Regions from separate parts of the Alteromonas sp. ABH2_165 genome, predicted to be linked through region 2. Evidence: predicted binding sites of a transcription regulator. Region 2 holds the regulator's gene; each other region holds the start of a gene.

Region 1 (2,208 bases), on a different contig from region 2:
AGTTATCGAACAGGTCGAATACCTGATCCATTACCCAATCAGGGCGCGCACCTGGCTTATCGATTTTGTTGATAACCACGATTGGCTTCAGGCCCTGAGCAAATGCTTTCTGGGTTACAAAGCGTGTCTGTGGCATCGGACCTTCCTGCGCGTCAACCAGAAGCAGTACAGAGTCAGCCATAGACATAACACGCTCTACCTCACCACCGAAATCGGCGTGTCCGGGAGTATCTACGATATTGATGCGGTATTCATTCCAGTTAATGGCGGTGTTTTTCGCCAGAATGGTAATACCACGCTCTTTTTCGATATCGTTAGAGTCCATCACCCGTTCCTGGGCTTCGCCGCGGCTTTCCAGCGTACCGGACTGCTGAAGCAGTTTATCAACCAGCGTAGTCTTACCGTGGTCAACGTGCGCGATAATCGCAATATTTCTTAAATTATTGATATCAGTAGCGTTATTTGCTTCTGTCATGTTTTTAGTCTCGTTTCGGGTGCCTAATCGGGGGGCCAATTCGGAGTGTTTGGTGTACCTGATCTTGCGTAGGCGGGGTAATTTTGGGCGCGATTATATAGGGGATTACTGGTTAATAATAGGGCGGCGTGGCTAAGACGATGATTTATTTTGTCAGATAACTGATTATTTTACGCTCAACTCGCAGGCTCACTCTGCATTAAGCGCCCGTAAAACCCCGGCAATGCCTTAAGTAATGCATTAAGAACTGTAGCACAAACAATCGGGTTCTACCCTGAACGACGGTAAACCTGAACTTTTTCACTGTTCGGACTTCTCGCTCGCGGTCAATCAGTAAACGTACTGAACGCTGCACAATAAGTCATCACAACCATTACGTTCTAAATTATTCCAACGATTTATCGATACCGGTACTAGTATCCGAGTTTGCTTTGTTCTAGTCTAGACGCAGTTTCATTCACCAGCTACTAACTGTTCTTTCAGTATTCTTTTCCTGCCTTCGTATATTTCATCCCGTGGTATAGGTTGACGGTTAAAGTTCACGCTGATGACGGAAGGGTGTTTTGAAACAGTTGAAGGTCTGAAGCGTTACATTTGCACCAAAACAGACATCTCATGCACCAAAATCGTGCATTTGCATTTGTGAATTTATCTGCTACGCCCTGCTAAGCCGCATTCTGGTGCTTAACTACAGCTGGCATGAAAATAGCTTCAGAAATTCCCAATTATTTTGGAGTGAAATTGTTCATTCCACTTTTTAGTATAATAATCCGGAGGACACGATGTCAGTAGAAAAGGCATTAGAGCTCATCAAAGAAAGCGAAGCAAAATTCGTAGATTTACGCTTTACCGACACTAAAGGTAAAGAGCAACACGTTTCGATCCCTGCAGGGTTAGTCGACGATGAGTTCTTCGAAGAAGGTAAAATGTTTGATGGTTCTTCAATTTCTGGTTGGAAACACATCAATGAATCAGACATGATCCTGATGCCAGATGCAGAATCTGTTGTTGTTGACCCGTTTGCAGAAGAAACGCAGGTTAACATCCGTTGTGACATCGTAGAGCCATCTACATTGGAAGGTTACGACCGTGACCCTCGCTCTGTAGCACGCCGCGCTGAAGAATTCCTGAAGTCTACCGGTATCGGTGACACTGCATTCTTCGGTCCTGAGCCAGAATTCTTCCTGTTCGACGACGTTAAATTCCACACTGATATGGCGGGTTCCTTCTTCAAGATCGATTCTGCTGAAGCAAAATGGAATTCAGGCGCAGACTTTGAAGGCGGTAACCTTGCTCACCGTCCAGGCGTGAAAGGCGGTTACTTCCCAGTTCCTCCAGTAGATTCTGCACACGATATCCGTGGCGCAATGTGTCTGGTAATGGAAGAAATGGGTCTGGTAGTTGAAGCTCACCACCACGAAGTTGCAACTGCTGGTCAGAACGAAATCGCTTGTGCTTTCAACACCCTGGTTAAGAAAGCTGACGAAGTTCAAATCTATAAGTATGTTGTTCACAACGTGGCAAATGCATACGGTCAATCTGCGACCTTCATGCCTAAGCCTCTGGTTGGCGACAACGGTTCTGGTATGCACGTTCACCAATCAATCGCTAAAGATGGCAAAAACATCTTCGCAGGTGACAAGTACGCTGGTATGTCTGAAGAAGCACTGTACTACATCGGTGGTATCATTAAGCACGCTCGCGCGATCAATGCTTTCACTAACGCTTCTACT
Region 2 (2,208 bases):
CCGCCGGGTTGAGATTGCCAGAGCCTTAGCAGCTAACCCACAATTTATTTTGCTTGATGAACCCTTTGCCGGAGTTGATCCAATTTCGGTTAATGATATAAAGAAGATCATTCAACATTTAAGAGACAGAGGTATAGGCATCCTGATTACCGATCACAACGTAAGGGAAACCCTTGATGTTTGTGAAGAAGCCTATATCGTCAGTCATGGAGAACTGATTGCTCAGGGCACCGCAGAACAGGTATTAAGTAATCAAAAAGTTCGAGATGTATACCTAGGTGAGCAATTCAGGCTATAGTTAAGTTATCGGGCATAACAAACCGCAATTTAAGAATAATAAATCGCCGTTTTAGCCAGATACTTTTTGCAGAGTTAATATAAGACGTAGATGAAACCATCTTTACAGCTAAAATTTAGTCAACAACTGACAATGACGCCGCAACTTCAGCAGGCGATCAAACTATTGCAGTTGTCGACGCTGGATTTACAACAGGAAATTCAGGAAGCACTGGATTCTAATCCGCTGCTGGAAGTGGACGACAGTTCAGACAACGATGTTGTTGAGAAGAATAATCTCGATAACGACGACAGCATGCCTGAATCTGCGTCAGCCTCGGAAAGCATGGATACCGGCGAAGCGCTGGAAAAAAATGACCTGCCCGATGAACTCCCTCTCGACAGCACCTGGGACGAATACATTTCTGCGTCTTCTGCGCCTGCCCCCGGTCCTGCCGGCGGTGATGACGAGCAAATATTCCAAGGTGAAACCACCGAAAATATTCAAGACCATCTGCTTTGGCAGATGCGCCTAACGCCTTTCTCAGACATCGACCGCGCTATCGCGCTGGCCATCATCGACTCGATTGATGAATCGGGTTACCTCACTGTTACCGTGGAAGACATTCTGCAAAGCGTGAACAGTGAAGACATGGAAGAGCCGGTAGAAGAAGATGAAGTGGAATGCGTACTCAAGCGCATCCAATTGTTCGACCCAATCGGTTCTGGCTCGCGTACACCGCAAGAATGTTTGTTGGTGCAATTAACGCAATACGCCCCCGATACCCCTTGGCTGGAAGAAGCCAGATTACTGTTAAGAGAGCACGCCGATTTACTTGGCAGCAAAGATTACCGTACGCTGATGCGGAAAACGCGCCTGAAAGAAGACCAGCTTCGTGAAGCTATGCGTCTACTGCAAACGCTGAATCCGCGTCCGGGTAGTGCACTTATCACTAAGGAACCAGAATACGTTATTCCAGACGTTTCTGTGGCGAAGAAAAACGGCCGTTGGGTAGTAGAACTCAACCCAGACAGCCTGCCGAAGTTAAGTGTTAACCAACAATACGCCGCAATGAGCCGTAAGGCCCGCAATAGCAGCGATTCACAATTTATTCGCTCTCATATGCAGGAAGCGAAATGGTTTATCAAGAGCCTTGAAAGCCGTAACGACACCCTGCTTAAAGTAGCGAACTGCATTGTTCAGCAACAAATGGGCTTTTTTGAGCATGGCCCTGAAATGATGAAACCAATGGTGCTGAACGATGTCGCAGAAATGGTAGATATGCATGAATCAACCATTTCCCGGGTTACCACCCAGAAGTACATGCATACGCCTCGAGGCATTTTTGAGTTGAAGTACTTCTTCTCAAGCCACGTGGCCACAGAGTCCGGTGGTGAGTGTTCATCCACAGCGATTCGCGCACTGATTAAAAAGCTGGTTGCGGCTGAAAAGCCAAGCAAACCGCTGAGCGACAGCAAGATTGCTTCGTTGTTGGCCGATCAAGGCATCATGGTTGCCCGGCGAACAATAGCAAAGTACCGGGAGTCCCTATCGATCCCGCCGTCTAACCAACGCAAAAGCCTCATTTAATGGGCTGCTCAAAATAAGGAAGACGAAATATGCAAATAAACCTTACTGGTCATCATGTTGAGATCACAGATTCTTTGCGTACCTATGTCGATACGAAATTCAGTAAACTAGAACGTCACTTCGACCACATATCGAATGTGCACGTAATTTTGAATGTCGAAAAACTTAATCAGAAAGCAGAAGCAACGGTTTTCCTCAGTGGCGCAGAGGTTTTTGCCTCTTCCGAAAATCAGGACATGTACGCAGCTATCGACAGCATGGTAGATAAGCTCGACCGGCAGGTTCTGAAACACAAGGAAAAGCTTAAAAAGCATTAATTGAATTCATGGATATACAAGCCA
Region 3 (2,208 bases), on a different contig from region 2:
ACTGAAGCCAGTTCATGATGTGGCTGGTATCGAGCGCATTAACGTGTGTACTTATCAGTCGGTATCGGGTGGTGGCAAGAAAGCCATGGAAGAACTGGCACTCCAAACGGCCAATCTGCTGAATACCCGTCCTATCACGCCGGAAGCCTTCAGCCGCCAGATCGCATTTAACGCCATACCGCAAATCGATGCCTTCATGGACAACGACTACACCAAAGAAGAAATGAAAATGGTGTGGGAAACCCAGAAAATCCTGGGTGACAGTGACGTGTTGGTCAATGCCACGGCAGTGCGCGTGCCGGTATTTTATGGCCACGGAGAAGCCATTCATTTAGAAACACGTATGCCAGTAGATGCGCTGCAGGTGAAGCAGTTGCTTGCCGATGCCCCTGGCGTGAAGGTGTACGATGCCCGTGAAGAATTTCCGACTCAGGTAAGCAGTGCCAGCGGCAACGACTGGGTGCACGTAGGGCGCATTCGCGATGATATTTCTCACCCCAACGGACTGAACCTGTGGGTGGTATCGGACAATGTGCGCAAAGGTGCTGCCACTAACAGCGTGCAAATTGCTGAAACCCTTATAAAAGACTACCTGTAAGTCAAACCGGCGCAGGGGTAAACTTCTGCGCCGGCCTGCCGATAACCTTTCTAAAGCAAATTAACGTGTCTGCACTGAAATTTGCGTTTTTCTAGATAGTTACCGTTAACTGGTTTATAGTTTTGGTAACTGTTAAGTGCAAATTATCATCATGGATTGAAGTTTGCATAAAATTGTGAATCTACAGGAATATTTCTGATAGTGACGGTTTTCTGACTCGCCAGTCGGACTGGCACGTTACGAGCAAACGAGCTCTGACATTATAAGAATAACAGGCAGCGGTGTGCCGGCTTGTCCGTGTACTGGTTACACCACCTGGCCTGGCCAACTGGAATATCTCTTCCGGTGTACGCTTGAGGGCATATAGGAACGCTATGAAATCGCATGTTACGGGCTTGCTAATTTTTTTATTGTTACTGGCAGCCGCGCCGGGATTCAGTGACGCGCAGGAACGGCAAATGCCGATCCGTGGGCCAAAAAATGCCACCAGTCAGTATTCCGGCAATGTGTATGGCCCCATCGATGATAACGATACGCTGTGGCGTATTGCCAACCGCTACAAACAAAACAAGAACCTCTCTGTCTACCAGGTGATGATTGGGATTTATGAACTTAATCCCGATGCCTTCGAACAGCAAAATCTCAATCTGCTGGTAAATGGCGCCATGCTGCAATTACCATCAGAGCGTTATATTGCCCGCATCGACCCTGAGCGCGCGAAAATGCGTGCCGAGCAAGATGACGACAATTTTGCCCGCATGGAAAATCGCCCGGGCAGCAGTACGAATAACATCAAACCGCCGGTACCACTGGTTAATCAAGAAGACCTCACCACCACCCGCAGTGCGATTGAAGATAAGATCACCCGCCTTGACAGTCAGCAAACTGAGCAGTTTGATGAGCTTCGTCAACAATTTGCAGCCTCCCTCGATAGTGTGCAGGCGATTCTGGATGAAAACCGCAAGCTGTACGATCGTGTCGAACAAGTGAATGAAGATCTGGCCTCTTTGCGAAATCAGGTCGAAGGTGATGTTCAGAGTAAAATGGACACGCAAACCAGCCAATTGATGCAAGTGCTGGACATGATGAAGCAGGAACAAGCCGAAAGACAGGCTGAAAAAGATGCTTCGTTCATGAATACCCTGATGCAACCCATGTCGTTGATCATTGGTTCAGGCGTACTTACCTTGTTGCTAGTGGGCGGTTTAGTTGCCTGGTTCTTAAAGCGTGGCAAGAAAAACAACGATGTGGAACCGGTGCAACCTGTTGCCCAGGTTTCGCCTGCGGATACCGCACCTGTTGCCGCGGCAGCCGCTTCAGCTGCCATCATTCCTGATCTGGATGACACGCCAGAATTGTCCGACGATGAGCTTTTCAATGATGATGAACTCCTCGATGACGTGCTCTCTAACGAATTGGAAGAGTCGCTCGATGACGATTTAGAGAGTTTTGCCGATCTTGACGATGACATGCTGGTGCCTGAAGAGGACTTTGCGTTTGAAGACGGAAATTCCGAATTAGGGCAGGACGAACTCGACAGCCTGTTTGACGATGATTTGTTAGCCGATGATTCGTTGGTGCCAGAAACCGATGAAATGGATGGCATCGAC
Region 4 (2,208 bases), on a different contig from region 2:
GCGTTTCATTGCTACTGTCAGGCAAAAGCGCGACGACTTTATCTGCCAACGATTCCGCTACCAGTGTTTTAGTGGTGTCTTCGGTTACCGCCAGATTTTTCATCAAATCGTTTGCCGGCACCAGGGGTAATGCCGCGCTGCCGCCATCAGTTGCGTTTTTATCTGCTTCTTTGCCGCTCGGCTGCTCTTCTGTGTTTTCGCCAAGTTCACTTTTTATCAGTGATACCAGTAACTCTGCGTCGGTGACGATGATGTCTGCTTCAGCAGAAGTCTCGCCGTCAGCAAGACTTTCAGCAATCCGGTTTAGATCTTTGCTGCCATTTTTTGACAGGCTTGCAAGCAGTGAGGCCGCCATTTTCATTACGTCGTCAGTCACAACGTCGTCGGCCTTGCCCGGCTGCTCGCCGTTTTCTTCACTGGCCATGAGCTTTTTCACGGCTTCATTCAACGCTTCGACCAAGGCGGCTAATTCGGCGTTTTTATCTGTACTTGCAGTATTTTCGACGTCAGTTTGAACTGTGCCTTTTAAACTCGCGATGAGTGCTTCAAGGTCGGTATCCGGCGAGACAACATCGGTGGACAAGGCTGGGTCATCAACAATAACGTCGCCCCCGCCAGAAGCATCTATTACAATGTCTTGCTCAGCCGCGGTTTCGTCACCACTGTTAAGCTTGCGGATGGCATCGACAAAAGCCAACCAGTCAGGCTGTATGTCGATATCAGGTTGGATGTCTTCCGTGCTCTCCTCAATTGCCTCTTCACCCTGAGCCAACAAGGCGTCATCGTGTTCGGTGTCGACATCCGCTGCATTTTCGCCATTATTTCCATTGCCACTACTTTGGGTTTTCCTGGTAGTGACCTCATTGGCTGACTGTTCAGACTGCGACTGCGCTTCATTGCTATCACCACGGCGAGATTGCTCTTCCACCTTTTTCTCAACCGGTGTGTCACGTTTAACCGAACGATTAACCGTAATGTCATCTGCGTTCTTTTCCCGTGGCTTGTTCTCACGCACAGGCGGGGATTGAGTCGCTTGCGTAAATACCTCTTCAAAAGCCTGATTTTGGCTTGAAGAATCCGCACTTACTGTCGATGATTCTATATCGACTGGCAGAGCGGCAATATCTGAACGTTGCGTGGCAACTTGTTGCATCATAATCTCAATCCTCTTCCCGCAGACTGTGTGTTTTCGTCAAAAAACAGTAAATTGGGTGGGTTATTTTTCGTCACGGAAAAGACTATTCAAATCCTGTTCCAATTGTTTAATTACTATGAAATTTACTTGAAAAATTGTTAGTAACCTGACTTGGACAACTGATTTCTATAGAATTTTTGTGAAGCGAACTCATCACTCATGATTTGTTCCAGGCGAGATTCTTTTTGACGGGCTTCAAGGGCTTTTTTATCGATTAACATATCCACGGCTTTCCGACGCTTTTGCTGTTCCAGCCAGGCACGTTTACGCTGATCGGCCACCACGGTAGCCTGAGAGATAAGGTTCATTTGCTGTTGGCAGGCTTTATCCAGTTTACCCACAAACGAAAGATGTTGATGATACGCTTTCGCGCCCACACCACTCTTGCCAGTGGCCTGAATTTGACGCAAATAATCCAACCGATATTGCTGCAGGCTACTTAACTTTTGACGTTGCTGGGTAACATGCTGCTGCGCGAGCTGAAATTGCTGCGCCGCCTTCTGTTCCTTTTCCAGTTCAAACTTAGCGACTAAATCAAGTTGACTCATGGCTGTTACCCTTTACCTAACCCACCCGCCAAGGCAGTCATGCCTTGAAGGCACTCACTGTAAGGCAGAATATTCTTCATACCTTGCTGCAGGAAAGCGTTAATTGCAGGTTCGGCACGAATGGCCAAATCGATACGCGGGTCTGAACCTTTGGCATACGCACCAATGGAAATGAGATCACGGTTTTGTTTGTACATTGAGTAGACCTGACGAATACGTCTGGCTTGTTCTAAATGTTCGTCGCTGGTTACCATCGGCATTACCCGGCTGATAGAGGCTTCAATATCGATTGCAGGATAGTGACCACTATCGGCTAACGAACGGGACAACACAACATGACCGTCCAGTATTGCCCTCGCCGCATCGGCAATGGGATCTTGAAGATCGTCGCCTTCCGTCAGTACCGTATAAAATGCGGTGATCGAGCCTTGATTTTCGCTGCCATTACCCGCCCGTTCTACCAAA

Evidence for each region. Region 2 encodes sigma-54, which starts transcription at its own class of promoters, with help from an activator protein. Its sites were predicted from a motif close to GTTGGCACGNNNNTNGNNT; they were not measured.
Region 1: the regulator sigma-54 is predicted to act here: its motif matches at 1,169-1,187, upstream of glnA (glutamate--ammonia ligase).
Region 3: the regulator sigma-54 is predicted to act here: its motif matches at 827-845, upstream of ACXAFQ_RS19170 (FimV/HubP family polar landmark protein).
Region 4: the regulator sigma-54 is predicted to act here: its motif matches at 1,241-1,259, upstream of ACXAFQ_RS01535 (flagellar hook-length control protein FliK).

What each region holds. Positions count from the first base shown of each region.
Region 1 is NZ_JBSWWF010000004.1:148,957-151,164, reverse strand. It holds gene typA (translational GTPase TypA) at 1-475, opposite strand, end outside; gene glnA (glutamate--ammonia ligase) at 1,258-2,208, shown strand, end outside.
Region 2 is NZ_JBSWWF010000006.1:274,785-276,992, reverse strand. It holds gene lptB (LPS export ABC transporter ATP-binding protein) at 1-298, shown strand, start outside; gene ACXAFQ_RS13630 (RNA polymerase factor sigma-54) at 389-1,867, shown strand; gene hpf (ribosome hibernation promoting factor) at 1,897-2,184, shown strand; gene ptsN (PTS IIA-like nitrogen regulatory protein PtsN) at 2,193-2,208, shown strand, end outside.
Region 3 is NZ_JBSWWF010000011.1:51,361-53,568, reverse strand. It holds gene ACXAFQ_RS19175 (aspartate-semialdehyde dehydrogenase) at 1-598, shown strand, start outside; gene ACXAFQ_RS19170 (FimV/HubP family polar landmark protein) at 973-2,208, shown strand, end outside.
Region 4 is NZ_JBSWWF010000001.1:358,638-360,845, reverse strand. It holds gene ACXAFQ_RS01535 (flagellar hook-length control protein FliK) at 1-1,156, opposite strand, end outside; gene fliJ (flagellar export protein FliJ) at 1,294-1,743, opposite strand; gene fliI (flagellar protein export ATPase FliI) at 1,749-2,208, opposite strand, start outside.